Regions from separate parts of the Gorillibacterium sp. CAU 1737 genome, predicted to be linked through region 3. Evidence: riboswitches for the same ligand, from Rfam matches in the RefSeq annotation. Region 3 holds a riboswitch; each other region holds the start of a gene.

Region 1 (2,196 bases), on a different contig from region 3:
CCCAAGTCGCATCCGACTCCAGATTCAACATTCCTGCTCTCACAATAGGTGTCGGATTCGGATGGTTGAGAATTACCTGCTGAATCGAAGCAGGATCGTTTCCACTGGTTAAACTGGCTTGTTGACGGTATTGGTTGATCTCATCATCTATGACCTTGATTTGGTTGGTCATGGAATCCCCAATGGCTTCCTTCAAACCATCCACGCGCATAAATGGAGGCGCGCTATGCTCATTAACCATCGTCCCGGATAGATAGACTTTATTTCCCGGAATTTGATTGGGCACGGCTTCCTCCAAAATCTTTGCTGGATTGAGGACCGGGGTATGTTTTTGAAGCTTAGACACTTCAATGTTGTTCAATCGGGTTAAGCCCGTTTCTTCTTTCCCTTGATTGACAGTCAGTTGCCCGTCAGTGATGACGATCGTTTTTTGAAGGGTAGCGTGCTTTCCGGCAGGAAGAGCACTCTTGACCCAAAAGGGTGTTCCTTCAACATAGATAGAGTTCATGCTCGCATATACAGCATCTCCAACCGTCACCTGCACTTGATAAGTCCCATTTTCTAAGGATAAGGTCCATTCCCCACCTGGTTGAATACGGATCGAGGAATCTTGAGAGTTGCTGTAAGTGGCATTGCTTACAGTCTCTGATGTATGGTCGAAGTTCCAGCCATATTGGAATCCATTTCGGTCCCCCATGATCTCGCCAAAGTCAGCTACGTACCCGACAGGCGGGTCTAGCAATGGACTTTGGAAGCTAACCTTCACCAGACTGGCATCCGACTGAGCCGATACGGAATCAGAAAAAGCAGGAATCAACAAATTAATAAATAGTAGCAGACAAAGACACTTGGAAATAAAACCGAAAAGCTTAGACATAACTAGCCCCCTAGATCGAATCAATATTTTTGCACAGAAAAAAGCCAATTGAGTTCGGCGGCCTGGCGACCATGTCCACAGATTCACAATCTGCAGCGTTAGGCCCATAGCTTTGCGTCCCCGTCTTTCGTCCGGGTTTGCCTTTATTCGTTCAATTGGCTCATCTTTCGACCAATATTCCTACTTTTTGCACATCACAAGTAATTCTATTATCCTAGCACATTTCCTTTTCAAAAATATGTATAATTTCCGAACGACTTCTCCTGAAAATGATTTCTTCCATCCATTCCAGGTTGGTACAGGAAAAACCGCACAAAAAACTCCAGCTCGCCAAACGCGAGCCGGAGTTCCGTTCAACCAATTTATGCCGCTTCCTGAGCAGGACTGGTTCCGCCAGGTTCGCGGAAGAGCGGGACGAGCACGAAAGCCGATACGAGCAGCATCACCGTGGCGAGCAGGTACACCGGTGTCAGGGTAAACACCCCGGCAAGCCAGCCGCCGAGCGACATGGTGATGACCATCGCTCCCATGAAGAGCGGGTTCAGGATGCCGTTGACCCGGCCCACGAACGCCTCCTCCGTGTTGCGAAGCACCATCGTGTTGATGCCGATCTGGATGAACGGACCGACGAGGCCGCTGAAGAATTGCGCGACCAACGTGACGGCGAAGACCGTGGAGAAGCCGCAGATGGCGATCGAGATGGCGCTCACCATCGTCCCCAGAGCGAGCAGCTTCTGCGGCGAGATTTTGCTGGCGAAGCCGATGGCCAGCGCTCCGCCGATCAACATGGCGATGCCGTTGACCGTGAGCAGCCAGGACAGCATCTCCTTCTGCAATCCGAGCTGCTCGGTGATCAGGAAGATCGCGAGCGGCTGGATGAGGCCGATGCCCAACCCGGCAAAGAAGAAGCAACTGCCGAGACGGGCCAGAAGCCGGCTGGACCACACATAGCGGAAGCCTGCCTTCATCTCGTCCCACACCGCTTTGCCCGAAGAGGAGGCTTCACTCTTCCGATCCTTCGGAAGGAAAACGAGCACGCCGGCGGAGGCGAGGAATGCGACGCCGGTGATGGCGATCGCCCATTCGATGCCCAGGTTGCTGAAAACAACCGTCCCAAGGCCCGGACCAAGGACCATGAAGATGGCGAACAGCGTCTGATAAGCCGACATCCCGGTCTGCATGAGCGCTTCTGGAACATGCAGCTTAAATAACTTCAACCCTGAGGGCTGAGAGAATTGCGATAGAATCGAAGAGACGAAAGTGACGAAGAATACCGCTTTCCAGCTTCCGAAGTGAATGGCGAGCAAAACCCCGAAGAT
Region 2 (2,196 bases), on a different contig from region 3:
AGCAGGGCTCCGGACCGGGAGCTGACTTTGGATTCGGAATTGATCAAGAGCACCTGGACCAGCTGAAGAACGGAATCGTCATCCAATACGATGGTTATGTTTTGTACCATTATGCTAAAGATTAACGCTTAAAAAAGTTTTTTCGAAAAACACTTGCACAATTCCCGATTGTTCGCTATAATCTTTTCTTGTGGCCGGTCGTTACGAAGTGATCGGTGCTCACGAAAAGCGGGGCCTTAGCTCAGCTGGGAGAGCGCATCGCTGGCAGCGATGAGGTCAGGGGTTCGATCCCCCTAGGCTCCACCAAACAACTTCATACGTGGGTTCTTAGCTCAGTTGGTAGAGCAATTGACTCTTAATCAATCGGTCCAGGGTTCGAGCCCCTGAGAACCCACTTCCAAAAAGAACGGCAGAGATGCCGTTCTTTTTGTTTGTATTCATAAACCATTATCGGAACTGAAAAATGAGGTATGATGGATTATTTAGGAAACTAGGTAGAAGCCTCTTGCGATAGAATTACTGCCCCGTATGAAGAATCTTTGATAATGTTTGATTTTCCTGTATGAGGAATAAATACAAAGATATACATTCCATTATTTTTTAAAAAAGTTGGACAGTTTTAAAGAACAGATGATACTTTCAATGTTTATTATTTTTAACGAGGGAAAGGGAGACTCGTTTTCAGTTTCAGACATTCAATTTATCCTGACTGATATATTCGGGTTACCTGCATCAATTGATCAGATTAATGGTGTTTTCAAACACAATAAAAACTGGTTTAAGTCAGAACAAGACCCAGTCAATAAGAAGGCTCTGAGAAAAAAGTTGCTTGAAGGCGCTAAGGATTATGCGATTGGAATAATTGATAAAGGTGTCAAGTGAAATACAAGGTATAGAACCATGTTTGCTAAAAAAGGCATAATAAATATAACATATTCATTACTAAAGATTGCTAGCGCTTCGCAAAGACAAAAGTTGATTCAATTGACTTTTTATAAGAACGTGTTTACATAAAGTGTGAGGATAATTATTCCAAAAAGAACGGCAGTGATGCCGCTCTTTTTGCTTTCTTCCCCTCCATACGAGCCTGCCAATAGGACTCCCTCTCTAGTTCATAATATCTACATCTCATAGGATGTTAGATTTGATTGCCATACTTCCAAATATAGACTATAATAAGAACCGGAATTGCAAACTTATTTTGTCATTTCATGGATATATATGTCTATTTGGTGAAATTGAATAGTTCGGCAAACCTATTGAAAAGTAGGGACGCAAAGCTATAGGGGCTACATCCTCGTGGATAGGCCAGCCAGTTGCACATTCTGTAATTGGTGAAGTATGGGCATTTTTACCCGTATTCACCTTTTTTATTTGGTTTTGGCCAGATGAGAGGAGAGAGAGCTGTGTCGGAGCGTATGCAGTCATCGGTACCGTCATTTTTTCCAAGTGAGGATGGGAATGAACCAGATCGTATCAGGTTTGTGAAGCTCATGGAACAGATTGTCAACGGGGTGGACCAACTCAAGAATCCGGACGGGGTGAACCTGAAAGGGGAGAAAGAGCGTACCGATCTGTTCTACAAGGATCTGATTCAAACCAGCGAAATTCCATCAAGCAGCACTCCCCTTGAGCAAGTGAATGAGGATCTTGTCAAGCTGCTGCATAACCATCCGTACCACACCAAGTATTTCTTGACGAATATTCTGCCGATGGCAAGCATCCCGGGAATCCTGGGAATGCTGACGGCCTTTCTCGTAAACGGCAATAACTTGTGGGATGTCTATGGCCCTGCGGGAGCGGAGGCCGAGGTTCGCGTGATCAGCATGATGTCCAAGCTGATCGGATATGTGCCTGAGCGGAGCGGAGGCTATACCACTTGGGGAGGGCAAGGAGCGGTGTTCTCCGGTCTTCGGATGGCCATCGCGAAATTCGCTCCGGATGCTCCTCGCCTGGGGGTCCCTTCCCACTTCTATACGTTTTGCTCGGAAGCCGCCCATTACAGCCTGTTCAAGTCGATGGAGGCTACCGGATTGGGCAGCAGTCGTCTCGTCAAGGTTCGTACGATGCCGGACAGCTCCATGGATGTCGAAGACCTGCGGTCGAAGCTGGAAGAGGTGATCGCGAACGGTGGCATTCCCATCTATATCGTTGCTACAACCGGAACGACCGATGCGATGGGCATTGACGATGTGG
Region 3 (2,196 bases):
GGGTGAGTAATCATGTGGGATACGATTGCGAACATCTTCCCGTATGCCATTGTCTACACGATTCCTCTGCTCATTACCGCTCTCGGCGCCCTGTTTAGCGAGCGAAGCGGGATCGTCAACATCGGCCTGGAAGGCTTGATGATCGTAGGCGCATTTGCAGGCGCCTTGACCATCAACAAGCTTCAGGCCGCCTACCCCGGCGAGCAGTGGACGCTCTGGGTCGGCCTTGTAGCGGCCTTCGTAATCGGGGTGCTCTTCTCCCTGTTACATGCCTTTGCAAGCATTAACTTAAGTGCCAACCAGGTTATTTCCGGTACGGCCATCAACATGGTGGCAGGTTCGCTCACCATCTTCCTGGCCCGCAACATTACGGGCAGCGGCAACATCCGGATTCTGCAGGGCTTCCGGAAGTTCGATATTCCGGTTCTGTCGGACATCCCGATCATCGGTCGACTGTTCTTCAGCCAGACCTACTGGACCACCTGGTTTATCCTCGGGGTTCTGATCCTGTCCACGTTCCTGCTGTTCAAGACCCGCTTCGGCCTGCGCCTGCGCTCCTGCGGCGAGCATCCGCATGCGGCAGAAGCAGCCGGTGTCAGCGTTCGCAAGATGCGGTACATGGGCGTGATGATCTCCGGAGGCTTCGCCGGCCTCGGGGGAGCGATCATCATCTCCACCTACTCGGGTGAGTTCAACGGCAGTGTGGCCGGTCTCGGCTTCCTGGCTCTGGCCGCGTTGATCTTCGGCCAGTGGAAACCGCTCGGCGTTCTGGCCGCGACGTTCTTCTTCGGCTTCGCGAGCACCATCGCGAACGTGTCGCAGGTTATCCCGTCGTTCCAGGTCATCCCTGCGGTCATCCTGAAGGTATTCCCGTACGTGGTTACCTTGATCGCGCTCGTCCTGTTCTCGAAATCGTCGCAGGCGCCGAAAGCCGCCGGCGAACCGTTCGACTCCGGCAAGCGCTAAGAAGACCCCCATCGGGAGTCATGCTTCGCTCAATCATACGTTCCGTTCTTCTCCCAGGAGAGGCACGGAACGTTTTTTTAGGCCTTGTTTTTGCAAAAATAGGGTACAAGTCCTGTTGCCTCTGAGGGATTCTATGATACTATAAAACTAGTAAGACATTACTAGAGTAGTTCTCAACCGAGAGCTTCACCGATAACGGCAAACCTGTCGAAAGATAGGGACGCAAAGCTACAGGGCCTTCTCGTCCAATGACGAATGGCAGCCAGCTACCGAAAGGAGCTTTTTCTGATGAAAAAAATGGCTGTAATTGTATCGCTCGCTCTCTTTACGGCTTCCTCGGCCATTGTTCCCTTCTCCGCTACGAAGGTGTCCGCTGAAGCTTCCGCGTCCGTTTGGCTTAACCAGGATGCGGTGAACCGCGGAGTGATCTCGGTTGCTTATCCGGTGCGCAGCAATGTGCAGACGAAGGTTCAGATCACCAAGGGAAGCACGAGCTATACGTATAACCTGCCGAGCCGCGCAGAGCAAGCCTTCCCTCTGCAATTTGGCAACGGGGACTATCAGGTTTCTGTTCTGGAGCAGGTGAGCGGCAATAAGTATCGTCAGATTCAGAAGGCTTCGGTTACCGTCAAATTGGATAATCCGAATGAGGTCTTCCTGAATTCTGTCCAGAATGTTCGCTGGCAGGCAGACAGCCAAGCAGCCAAGCTGGCGGCTGAGCTGACGAAGTCCGCCAAGACCGACGAAGAGAAGGCCAAGGCCATCTATGCCTACCTCGTGAAGAACATCAAGTACGATAAGAAGCTTGCAGCCACCGGTGTGAAGAGCGATTACCTGCCGGAAGCGGACCGGACGCTGGCAACCAAGCTGGGGATCTGCTACGATTATGCTTCGCTCTATGCGGCGATGCTGCGCAGCCAAAACATCCCGACCAAGATGCTCATGGGCACGAGTGATTACGTCAATGTATATCACGCTTGGAACGAAGTGTACCTGAACGGCAAGTGGGTGACGGTGGATACGACCGTGGATGCCGGCAAGGGAGTGCAGGACTTCTCCAAGGACAAGAGCAAGTATAAAGCGAGCAAAGTATACTAATTGGAATAAACAAGACCTGCAGCGGTTGCTGCAGGTCTTTTCTGTGGGGTATGCAGGTTTACGTGCTCCGTTCTCTGAGTCGAGCGGCGCGAAGGGTCGGCTTCATCGACGGAGCATCAAGCTCCGGCCCGT
Region 4 (2,196 bases), on a different contig from region 3:
TCCCGCTGCGGGCGCCGAGATAAAGGATGTTGTTCTTATTCGGGTCGATGACCAGACGTTCGCCCATCGACCGGCCGGGCATATTGCCGCCAACCTTGAAGGGGAGTGGAGAAGAAACGAAGGAATCGCCCCGGTTGGTCGAGATCAGCACCTGACCGTTGTTGCCATCCCAGTCGTTGGTGTACATCCCCGTCAGCATATAGAGCCGATTGGGGTCGACAGGGTCTGTGGCGAGGGCGTCGATTCCATTCTTGTTCCAGTCCTCCCAACCTACGAAGTGGGTAAGCGGAATCCAGCTGTTGTCGGTCTTGTTCCAGCGGTAAGCACCGCCGATGTCGGTACGGGCATAAATGAGGTCGCGTTCGGACGAGTTGAAGATGATTCCGGGGATAAAGCCTCCGCCTGCCCCCGTATTGGCATTCTTCCAGGTGTACGACTCTTGAGGCGCCGCTTGTGCTTCCGGGATGATGTGGGTGAACGAGCTCCCGACAAGGGCGGCGGCCAGCAGCAGAGCGGCAGCGGTTTTGCGAGTGGTGATAAGCGCCATAATGATCCTCCTCCAAGAAATGAATGGGCTTGCATACGAAGCCAACGTTTTACCCATGAGCGTGCCGGCATAGCCATGAAGCGGTCGAATAGCAGGCGAGAGTCGGCTGATAAACAGGTTTTCCGTCATCACTCCCCCAAATTTCGTCAATTTGCTTGTACAAGCGTCGGCAACCCGGCATGCTCAATTTGTATAATCCTGATAGTTACAAAAATAACAAAGTAAGCGCATACAAGAATGAGCAAAAAAAGGAAAGCCGTGAAATAGGCTTAATAAAGTTACCGATAGCGCTTTCAAATCTATACTAGCAAGCTGGAAAGGAAATGTAAACTAGTATTTTCCTTGAATTGGGAATTACTCTGGTTGAAAAGAATCGAAATGGGATGTTTAGAGGGAGACGAAAGTGGGTAAAGGAAACTATTCTATTTCCAATTTGCCCCTCAATCGCTTGCAGAATCTGTAACAAAGGGAGGAAAGGAACGTGATAGCCTGCTCGAAAATCGAGAGCGATGAAAACAATTTATAGGGCAACTAAGAAAGAACGATCAAAACACGAAAAAGTTGCGCCATTTTGTGACAAACATCCTTGATTCATGCGTGGTATGATAAAACAAACGGAGTAACCGAGGTCAGTAAAGGGCAAACCTCGCTGAAAAGCAGGGACGCAAAGTCACAGGTCTAAGGTGAACCAACTAAGACGGCTGGACTGCCTGGGGATCGGAACTACATGGAGGGATAAACGATGAACCAGCCCATCCAAGCAAAGGCCGATGACTTTGACCAGGAATGGATCGACTTGATTATGGAAGCCTATGAAATGGGAATGTCCTTCGAAGAAGTGAAGGATTTCTTTCGGCGCTCCAATCGGATGCCTATTGCCCTGTAGCCCCTGTCTCCTCCTTAAATCCCTCATGAATCATACATACAAGGAACGTTCATCTTGGACCATCTCCCGTGGGTTTATCCATGGTCGAGGCGGTCTGATTGTTTTTTTGAGGGGATTGGCAAGGATCGATTGCGTTTTCCTGAAAAAACCTTCATAATGAATACTAGATGATAATGAAAATCATTATCACATACGAACGATCATCAACCATACGGGATGACGATCAAGGAAAGGACGATCGATTCGATGAGGACAAAACGCTTGCGAACCCGCCTGTCTCTCGACGACTATCTGGATCTTCTGAACCTGGCCATCGCTTTGCAGGACGAGGCATGGCAGAAAGAAATCACCGCCAAGCTGGAGAAAATGACCGCAGCGTGCGCAGGAGCGGAATCATCCTCCTAAGGTGCATGTCGAATAGGAACCCCAGTGGCATCCGCAGCGGCGGCCTGATCTTCCATCAGGCCAGCGCTACAGGCGGATGCCTGTTGGCGTTTTGTAGCTCTTCAGCATCACCTGGCAATCGACGCGGGTAACGCCGGGCAGGGGGTACAGCTTCTCGCCCAGGAATTGCTCCATTTCGCGGCTGTCCCGAAACAAGCCGTGGACATGCAGCTTACTGGGCCCGGTCATGTGGTATAAACTCGTTATAAAAGGATCATCCTTCAGCAGATCAGCAACCTCGAGGAGCTGTTGCGGCTCTACTTCCACATAAAAGAAGGCGGATACGCCAATCCCGATCTTCTCTGCGTTGATGACCGCT

What was found. A riboswitch is a leader RNA that binds a small molecule or an ion and turns the genes downstream of it on or off. The one in region 3 is predicted to bind cyclic di-GMP.
Region 1: linked by a shared signal. The riboswitch ahead of AAFN83_RS00750 (fibronectin type III domain-containing protein) and the one ahead of AAFN83_RS10915 (transglutaminase-like domain-containing protein) in region 3 are both predicted to bind cyclic di-GMP.
Region 2: linked by a shared signal. The riboswitch ahead of AAFN83_RS01295 (pyridoxal phosphate-dependent decarboxylase family protein) and the one ahead of AAFN83_RS10915 (transglutaminase-like domain-containing protein) in region 3 are both predicted to bind cyclic di-GMP.
Region 4: linked by a shared signal. The riboswitch ahead of AAFN83_RS08120 (anti-repressor SinI family protein) and the one ahead of AAFN83_RS10915 (transglutaminase-like domain-containing protein) in region 3 are both predicted to bind cyclic di-GMP.

Annotation. Positions count from the first base shown of each region.
Region 1 covers NZ_JBDQQO010000001.1:169,501-171,696, reverse strand. Annotated here, with positions in the region: gene AAFN83_RS00750 (fibronectin type III domain-containing protein) at 1-877, opposite strand, end outside; cyclic di-GMP riboswitch class I at 931-1,029, opposite strand; gene AAFN83_RS00745 (MFS transporter) at 1,240-2,196, opposite strand, start outside.
Region 2 covers NZ_JBDQQO010000001.1:278,313-280,508, forward strand. Annotated here, with positions in the region: gene AAFN83_RS01275 (hypothetical protein) at 1-125, shown strand, start outside; tRNA gene AAFN83_RS01280 (tRNA-Ala) at 231-306, shown strand; tRNA gene AAFN83_RS01285 (tRNA-Lys) at 322-394, shown strand; gene AAFN83_RS01290 (hypothetical protein) at 643-882, shown strand; cyclic di-GMP riboswitch class I at 1,240-1,324, shown strand; gene AAFN83_RS01295 (pyridoxal phosphate-dependent decarboxylase family protein) at 1,407-2,196, shown strand, end outside.
Region 3 covers NZ_JBDQQO010000004.1:252,878-255,073, forward strand. Annotated here, with positions in the region: gene AAFN83_RS10905 (ABC transporter permease) at 1-10, shown strand, start outside; gene AAFN83_RS10910 (ABC transporter permease) at 13-966, shown strand; cyclic di-GMP riboswitch class I at 1,154-1,240, shown strand; gene AAFN83_RS10915 (transglutaminase-like domain-containing protein) at 1,255-2,064, shown strand; gene AAFN83_RS10920 (AraC family transcriptional regulator) at 2,181-2,196, opposite strand, start outside.
Region 4 covers NZ_JBDQQO010000003.1:159,169-161,364, forward strand. Annotated here, with positions in the region: gene AAFN83_RS08115 (cellulose binding domain-containing protein) at 1-547, opposite strand, end outside; cyclic di-GMP riboswitch class I at 1,176-1,261, shown strand; gene AAFN83_RS08120 (anti-repressor SinI family protein) at 1,290-1,433, shown strand; gene AAFN83_RS08125 (hypothetical protein) at 1,680-1,838, shown strand; gene AAFN83_RS08130 (Lrp/AsnC family transcriptional regulator) at 1,905-2,196, opposite strand, start outside.